2 linked regions of the Sporomusa termitida genome follow. The protein of the gene in region 2 binds, or shares a complex with, the protein of the main gene of each other region. Links are inferred from orthologs where the notes say so. Each region holds a gene or a part of one and is shown on either strand. Other genes may lie near its edges.

The links. Proteins that work in one complex are often made in the same cells at the same time.
Region 1: holB (region 2) and dnaX share a complex: the UniProt entries of both Bacillus subtilis proteins name them as parts of the DNA clamp loading complex. The link is inferred for Sporomusa termitida from one-to-one orthologs.

What each region holds. Positions count from the first base shown.
Region 1 is NZ_CP036259.1:4,619,471-4,623,319, forward strand. The notes cover bases 953-3,849. They hold dnaX (DNA polymerase III subunit gamma/tau), read right to left. Parts: upstream 3,320-3,849; coding sequence 1,586-3,319; downstream 953-1,585. Other genes in these bases: recR (recombination mediator RecR), read right to left, coding at 953-1,244; SPTER_RS21310 (YbaB/EbfC family nucleoid-associated protein), read right to left, coding at 1,248-1,574. Outside these bases: SPTER_RS21295 (YaaL family protein), read right to left, coding at 1-210; SPTER_RS21300 (YaaL family protein), read right to left, coding at 339-596; more of recR, read right to left, coding at 651-952. UniProt on the Bacillus subtilis protein: Part of the beta sliding clamp loading complex, which hydrolyzes ATP to load the beta clamp onto primed DNA to form the DNA replication pre-initiation complex.
Region 2 is NZ_CP036259.1:5,047,329-5,052,102, reverse strand. What follows is about bases 904-3,773. They hold holB (DNA polymerase III subunit delta'), read right to left. Parts: upstream 2,918-3,773; coding sequence 1,889-2,917; downstream 904-1,888. Other genes in these bases: SPTER_RS23245 (dTMP kinase), read right to left, coding at 3,502-3,773; SPTER_RS23250 (YaaR family protein), read right to left, coding at 2,918-3,370; SPTER_RS23260 (PSP1 domain-containing protein), read right to left, coding at 1,108-1,917; SPTER_RS23265 (tRNA1(Val) (adenine(37)-N6)-methyltransferase), read right to left, coding at 904-1,108. Also shown: rsmI (16S rRNA (cytidine(1402)-2'-O)-methyltransferase), read right to left, coding at 1-287; more of SPTER_RS23265, read right to left, coding at 359-903; more of SPTER_RS23245, read right to left, coding at 3,774-4,179; SPTER_RS23240 (aminotransferase class I/II-fold pyridoxal phosphate-dependent enzyme), read right to left, coding at 4,190-4,774. UniProt on the Bacillus subtilis protein: DNA polymerase III is a complex, multichain enzyme responsible for most of the replicative synthesis in bacteria.

The sequences.
Region 1 (3,849 bases), 430 kb from region 2 along the record:
GAGCAAATACATATATCTGCGTTCACAGGCTTTAGTCAGATAAATAGCATAATCGATTAAATCGGAATCAGTAACTGAATTATAATAATTCTGAGCATACAACCAGTCCCGCCGGGCCTGATCCACTACCTCCGCCAGACCGGGCAGACTCTTACCTCCAGAATGTTCGGTATCCCACAAACCCAATAGTTGCCGCCATGCCACCATCATTATCCCTCCACTAAGTAACTTAGCTGAATGTGATAAGTTACCACATTCTGCTTACAGACAATATATGTCGGCCAGTCCAAAATAATGAAAAAATACCGGAATCAAGATTCCGGTATTAGACATGCAGCTTAATTGAATGGTGCATAACGAACCCCTTCATACCGTGCGCGCTTTAACAAATATGTATATTTCTTTTCAGCAGCGTGAATAAGAAAAGTAGCATGATCGACTAAATCAACATCAGAGACATTGTTGTAGTAGTTTTGGGCACTCAGCCATTCCTGTCTTGCTTGCTCAATCTGTTGGGCCAAAGGCGGAATACGAGGAACAATCGTTACATTTTGTGGTATAAAACCATTGATAATGTTCATTAACACTGTCTTCATTTTATCTCCTCCCTGTTATAGTATTCCCATAAACAGGCAGGATAAACAGTGGCTTTACATTTCCCTGCGGTTTTCTAGCGCTTTGGACAACGTGACCTCATCAGCATATTCAAGGTCTCCCCCCACCGGCAAACCGTGAGCAATGCGAGTGACTTTAACACCAAGCTGCTTAAGCAGCTTGGCAATATACATAGCCGTAGCCTCGCCTTCGACATTAGGATTAGTCGCCATAATTACTTCCTGAATCCCCCGGTTGATCCGGTCTAAAAGCTCTTTCACCTTGATATCGTCAGGGCCCACGCCCTCAAGCGGCGACAGTGATCCATGTAATACATGGTATAAACCGTTAAATTCACGGGTACGTTCCATTGCCGTCACATCTTTAGGGTCTTCGACAACACATACAAGCGACTTATCCCGCCCTTCAGAGCGACAAATCTGACAAGGATCAGAATCTGTCAAATCAAAACAAACCGTACAATAACTAACCCGCTCTTTGGCATCGATAATCGCTTGTGACAAAGCAAGTACCTGGCTTTTATCCATTTTCAGCACATGATAGGCAAGGCGGGCCGCAGATTTAGGTCCAATCCCCGGCAAACGGCGAAAATGCTCAATTAACCTGGCAATTGGCGCAATATAGCTCATAAATTAAAACATTCCTGGTGGCAGATTAAGACCGCCGGTTAATTTCCCCATCTCCTGGGCCATCATATCATCTACCTTGGTCATGGCCTCATTAACAGCAGCCGCAACCAAATCCTCCAGCATTTCCACATCCTCAGGGTCAACGGCAGAAGGAGAAATTTTTACAGACTGAATTCTCTTTTCCCCGGTAACTACGACTTTAACTGCGCCACCCCCGGTGGATACTTCGATGGTCCGGGATTTAAGCTCTTCCTGAAGTTTGGCCATATCCCCCTGCAATTTTTGAACCTTTTTCATCATTCCAGCCATATTTCCCATATTTCCAAACATGTGTCAGCCTCCTAATTTTTTTTTTCTTCCTCTATCTTTACTATTGTACCGCCAAACATCATTTGGGCCTGTTTGACAGCCGGGTGATTAATACCAGGATCAGGCTGCACAGCAGTTACCGGCAGTGATGCTTTTGGTTTGGCAGCAGGTGTATCCTGTCCCAGTACACAAATAATTTTTACTTGTTGCCCGGTAACCTGAGCAAGCGCTTTTTCAACGATTGCCCGGTAATCGTCTTTTTCTGTCCGTTCTTTCGGAAAAGTGGCAGAAAAACGTACCGTTGCCTGATTATCAGCAAGAGCTATTAAGTGACCTTGCATCACACAGGCGTGTACCGACCGCTTACCACTAGCTAAGAGTTCTTTGAGCACAGCTGCCCATATCTCATTTAAATTGCTTATATTACCTGCCGCGTCAGAAGGAGGCGGCGGTATAACAGGTTCAGCCCCCACCGGTGGCGCCCCAGCCGGCCGGGGAGATTTCGGAGCCTGCCGGGGCAGCTCAGATGAGCTAGCGACCGGCTTGAGCGGCGTAGGCGGCGCCGGCGCCGGCTGCGGGCTTACATTGGCGGGACTTGCCTCCACCACCGCCGTTTGGTTGGTAAAACGAGACTCGAGCACGGCAATCCGCTCAATTAAAGCAGCAATATCTGTACTTACCGCCCGCCGGCATAATGTAATAAGTGCCATTTCCACAGCAATACGCGGTTCAGCCGCCCATTTTGTCTCGTTCGCGGTCGAATGCAAAAGCTCTAGCATCGCCACTAGTTCCTGATGAGAAAATTTGGCACTTTGGGCAGCTAATACTGATTTATCCTCACTGTACATTTCAATGTTTTCAATAGCGGGAGCAGCTTTAAACAACATCAGGCTGCGGGCATGTAGTGCCATTTCAACAAGCAATTGACGTACATCTTTCCCTAGATTAATAACTTCGTCGAGTTTGAGCAGCAAGCTGTGAGTATCACGTTCAGCTATTGCATCGGTTAGCTGCCACACCCATTCATGGCCAATTAATCCCAGCAATTGTCTAACATGGGCAGCCGTTATCAAACCGCTGCTATCCAAAGCAGCGCATTGATCCAAAATGCTGAGAGCATCACGCAGACCGCCGTCAGCCTGAACGGCAATCAGCTTAAGTGCCTCAGGTTCCACCTGTAAATCAGTGTGTTTTGCAACTAGCGCTAACCGCTGCTCAATTTCTCTTACACCTATGCGGCGGAAATCATAGCGTTGGCAGCGAGAGTGAATTGTCGCGGGAATCTTATGCGGCTCAGTTGTGGCTAGAACAAACACTACGTGGCCAGGCGGTTCCTCCAGCGTCTTCAGCAGCGCATTAAAGGCCTCTGTCGTTAACATATGGACTTCATCAATTATGTATACTTTATAACGCCCGTCTACCGGTGAAAATTTAACTGTTTCTCTGAGATCACGAATTTCGTCAATGCCCCGGTTGGAGGCCGCATCTACCTCAAAAACATCCATTGATGTGCCGGTGGTGATCTTTTCACAATTAGGGCAGGCGTTACAGGGGATAGCGGTAGGGCCCTGTTGACAATTTAGCGACTTCGCCAATATTTTGGCTGTAGTCGTTTTCCCTGTCCCCCGCGGCCCGGCAAACAAATAGGCGTGGGCAATCTTACCGGAGACAATCGCATTTTTCAGAGTTATACTAATATGATCCTGACCGACTAAACTGCCAAAATCCTGCGGTCGCCACTTTCGATACAATGCCACATAAGTCATTCCCACACCTCCTTGCCTTACAAGATTGTTATATTCCACACCAGTAAAATGTTTCCCTTTTTCGGGAAAATAATTAATATAAAAAGCCTGTTAGCGCATCAGTCTGCAAACTTCTTCCTTATTTATATATATAGCAAAAAAGCAGCCCTGCGTTGGCTACTTTCAATAAATCTATAGCTTTCAGTTAGTAAACAAATAGCTTTTGTTTTCCACGACGGGCCATAGCAGCAGCCAGGCACCCTTACGGCACATAAAAATGATCACTTAGCGCTGCTTCCTTCCGGATCTGACGCGGTTCATGAGTTCCTATTGCGTAAGACCCGGCACTGCTGTAGCCCGGCCTAGAAAACAAAAAGCCGTTTTAGGCGGCCTCGCGCTTGTAGAAGTTATGGCGGAGAGAGAGGGATTCGAACCCTCGGTACAGTTTCCCGTACACACGCTTTCCAGGCGTGCTCCTTCAACCACTCGGACATCTCTCCGTGTGCTCTCAACAGAAATTCATTATATACTATTCAACCAGACAATGCAAG
Region 2 (4,774 bases):
GGCCCCGGCAGCGGCACGACCGGCACGCTGTTCCTAACGGCCAGCTTCACCAGGTCAGCCCCGGGATCAGAGATGGCCGGCATACCGGCGTCACTAACCAGTGCAATGGTTTCACCCTCTAACAGGCGCCGGATGAGTTCAGGCCCCCGTTCCTCCTTATTATGCTCATGATAGCTGATCAGCGGCACATGGATAGCAAAGTGATTTAATAGCTTACGTGTATGTCTGGTATCTTCAGCGGCAATGGCTGCCGCCTCCTTTAGCACCCGGACAGCCCGGAAAGTCATGTCCTCCAGATTGCCGAGCGGTGTAGGGCATAGATAGAGAGTCCCTTTGCCGGTTGTTATCGTCACAAAAGTCACCTGTCCTGACTATAAAACTTCATGATATCTTCACTATAGTTCCCATCAGTAGTATATACAATTAAGGCCGGCAATACATCAATTCCCGGTCTGGCCCCCCGCACCCCCTCGATAAGCAGCATGTTGGGCTTTTTGCCGGCCGCCGGATACACAAACTGCAGCCGCTTCGGTTCAAGGCCGGCCGCACACATCGCCAGCGTAATTTCCGCCAGCCGTTCCGGCCGGTGCACCATCGCAAACCGGCCGCGGTACTTTACCAGATATTTCGCGGCCGCAACAACATCGGCCAGATTTGCTGTCACCTCATGCCGCGCCATGGCTACCCGGCTATTGGGGCTTATATAGCCGCTCCCTACGGGGCGATACGGCGGATTGGCAACAACCAGTTCAAAGCAGCCGCCGGGCAAGAACTCTTTCACCTGCCGCAGGTCGCCATGGATCATGGTAAGCCTATCGGCCAGACCATTACTGGTCGCCGACCGGCAAGCCCTATCGGCCATCGCCGCATTCAGCTCCACACCGGTAACCGCAGCGGCGCCCCGTGCCAGCAGCAACAAGCCGATAACCCCGGTGCCGGCCCCAAGGTCTATCACCTCACAGCCTGCGCGCAGGCTGGCAAACTGCGCCAATAGCACAGCATCCAGCGAGAAGCAAAACTCGTCAGGATGCTGAATTAGTTTCATATTATTAATAACAAGGTCATCTACCCGTTCACCCGGTTTTAACCGAATCTCGTCAGCTGCCATTATTCTTTTTCCACTACCTCATCCCACGGAATAATTAACGTTTTTCCTTCAGGCAGCGCAATGGTTGCCGTCCGTTTCTGCTGGTTAATTGTTAATACCTTGCCTTCACCCTCGACAGTAACAACCTCCTTGCCAACCGCCGGCGCCACCACCTTTTTTGCACAGCAGCCGCCATAGCAGTCATTTTCGTACTTCAGGCAGCACATCAGGCGGCCGCAGATACCGGAGATTTTAGTAGGGTTAAGCGACAGATGCTGATCTTTGGCCATCCGGATGGACACTGGTTCAAAATCTCCCAGGAAGGTTGCACAACACAGCGAGCGGCCGCAGCAACCAATCCCGTTCATTAATTTAGCCTCATCCCGGACACCGATTTGCCGGAGTTCAATCCGGGTACGGAAAACGCTGGCCAAATCCTTTACCAGCTCGCGAAAGTCTATCCGGCCCTCCGCCGTAAAGTAGAAAATAATCTTATTTACATCAAAAGTATATTCCACATCCACCAGGTTCATTGGTAAATCATGGGCCTGGATTTTTTGTTCGCAGATTTTAAAGGCTTCTTTCTCTTTTTTCCGGTTATCATTGACTTTCTCCTCATCTTCCGGTGTCGCTTTACGCAGTACCGGCTTCAGAGGCGCTACAATCTGACTGTCTTCCACTTGCCGCGGCCCAACGACTACATCACCAAACTCCAGACCCCTCGCAGTTTCTACAATGACATGCTCCCCGGCAGTTATTTCCATACCGCCTGGATCAAAATAATATATTTTACCCGCCTTTTTAAAGCGGATTCCCACTACTGTCAACATACTTAATCTCCTTTTCCGTTAAATCCTGCAAATGTAAGAGTAACGCCTCGATAGCCAGCCGGGTATTGGCATTACCGTGAATCGCCCGTATCGTATCCTTCACGGCCCTGATCGCCAAAATATTTTGTTTTTCCGGCCAATGGCCCGCCCAGTCCTTTAACTGGGCCATACAATCAGTATTATATATTAAATGCTCACTATGCCTGCCGGCTACCAGTACAATATCGCGCAATAAATATACCAAAAACTCCAGAATGCCTACGACTTCCTTCGTGTCAAGGCTGTCAAGCGTGAGTGCCCGCTCCCACACAGCCGCCAGCCGCTTTTCCCGCAGACTGTCTAATAATTCAATCGCCTTATTCCGGTTCATCAAACCCTCAGGCGCCAATAATTCGAGTGCCGCCCCCATGCGGCCGCCGCTTAACCGGGCAGCAACCTTGGCCGCTGCCGGTACATAGCCTCTGGCAATCAGGGTCTGGGCAAGCAAACTTGATGCCAGCGGCTGAAATTGAATCTTTTGGCAGCGGGATAAAATTGTCGGCAGCAACGGCTGTGCTATCCCGGCCACGAGGATAAACACAAAGCCGGGGGGAGGCTCCTCTAATAATTTGAGTAAACTATTAGCAGCCTGAACCGTCATCAGCTCTGCCTCCTCAATCAGACACACCCGCCGTAAACCCATAGCCGGAGTTAACGCCGCAAAGTGCTGCAGCCTGCGGATCTGGTCAATCTTAATTGCCCGGCCGTCAGGCCGCACCAGTACAAAGTCGGGGTGGGCACTGCGGTTGAACACCAGGCACGCCTGGCAGACCCCGCAGGGCTTGGCACCGGTACCGCCGCATAAGATGCCGGCAGCCAGCAAGGTTGCGGCCAGACTTTTGCCAACACCCGCCGGACCGGTAAACAATAGCGCATGCGGCACTTTATCGGCCAGCAGCATTGCCCTGATGATGCTCACATTATCATCATGTCCGATTATTTCCTGCCAATGTATCATCATCTAGGTGTATAAATCGACCAGCATGCCCCGCACCGCGTCATGCTTAGACATGATTGACAGCTGGCGCTGCTGGCCGAGGCGCACATCTTCGGCCATCTCGCTGAGCTTGGCATCAATTTGCTGAATGGTCGTATACATTTTCTGCCGGCCATGACGGTCCCAGCCGGCCCGTGATTCCAGCGTATACATGCGCGCTACAGCCTCACCAATAAAATTACGGACAAGCTCTTTATAGGCTTTAAGCTCGCCATAGGTAGGCATGTTCGACAATCTGCGCCCACTTTCATCAATTTCTGAAAGCATCGCCTTTAGACGCTCAGCTGACTGCTTTTCCTGTGTTTTCAACAGGTCTGCGGCAAAATAATCACCTGTTTTCTCAGCTTTGCCGGCCTGTTCACGTTCAGCGACCACCGGTTGATTGCCCATAGCTAATTTATTTATTTTCATACTCATGCGTTATAGTCCTCCTGCCTAGAAATTACAGGGCAGATAACATACTTCTTATCCTATAAATTATAAATGGTTTTAGTGAAATAATCAAATATTTGGCACAAAAACGGTAATGTAAAAAGGCAGGGCTGCTATCAGTCCCTGCCAATCAGTTTGCCAACCTGCTCGTATATTTCATTATGTATTATTTCAATCGTTTTCAGCTGTCCCTCCCGGGTGCAATCGATCCTCTGCCAGGCAAACTGGTCTGCAATACCGCAGGCATTTTTATAGCATAGGTCCAGATAGGCATAATTCTGCTCGTGAATATCCCGGCTGCTGCCGGCCTTGTTGACCCGCCCGCGCATAAGCTGCTCACTAACTGCCGGCGGCATTGCCAAAAAAAACACGGTATCAGGAACAGGCAAGCCACATTTTACAAACTCAAAATCCCATAGCCAGTCCAGATAATCTTTTTGTTCTGCGCTGTCACTAATCTTAACTGCCTGATGAATCATATTCGAAGTAGTATAACGGTCAGCGATAACAACGCCGCCCTGCAAATAAAATTTCTCCCACTCTTTTTTATAAGACGCAATGCGGTCAACCGCATAAAACGCCGATGCGGCATACGCATTAAGATCCTCCGGGCGGTTGCCGAACTCGCCCTTCAAGTACATCTTAACCAACGCCGACGATTGACTCTGATAGTTAGGATAGTCGACTTTGCGTACGGCAATGCCCTCGGCCTGTAAGCGCCCTGCCAGTATCCCCGCCTGGGTTGCCTTGCCGCTCCCGTCAGTACCTTCAATAACAATTAGTTTTCCTCGCATACAGCCTCCGTCAGTCAACTACCTTAATCGTTTTCAGCAGGTAATCCTCGGGCCCGGAAATATGCAGGCCGGCATTCTGCAAAACATGGCAATAATCAATGATTTCCTGAGTAATCCGTTCCCCCGGGCACAGCATAGGAATGCCAGGCGGGTAAAAAGTAACAATTTCAGCACAGATCATACCATTGGCATCTTGGAAAGGAACCATACAGGTATTGCCAAACAAGGCCTCCCGCGGTGAAATCACCTGGGCCGGCGGCTGGGGGTACTTGCCTGCCAGATAGATCTCATGAATATCCGAAAAATCGCGGGTTCCGTGGTGAGTGGCAGCCAGGTCCCGCAGTGCCGCCACCAGCGCCGCCACTTCCCTTTCCGAATCGCCTAAAGTAATGAGGAAAAGTATATTGTAAACATCAGACAATTCCACCTGAATTTTATATTGGTGGCGCAAAATACGTTCAGCCTCTGCCCCTTTTAAGCCTAAGCCCTTAACAGTCACAGTTACCTTAGTCGGGTCAAAACTGTGGACACCCGGCTTACCCAGTTTTTCCTGGCCGAAGCAATATAAGCCGGGAATTTTATTAATTTCCTGTCT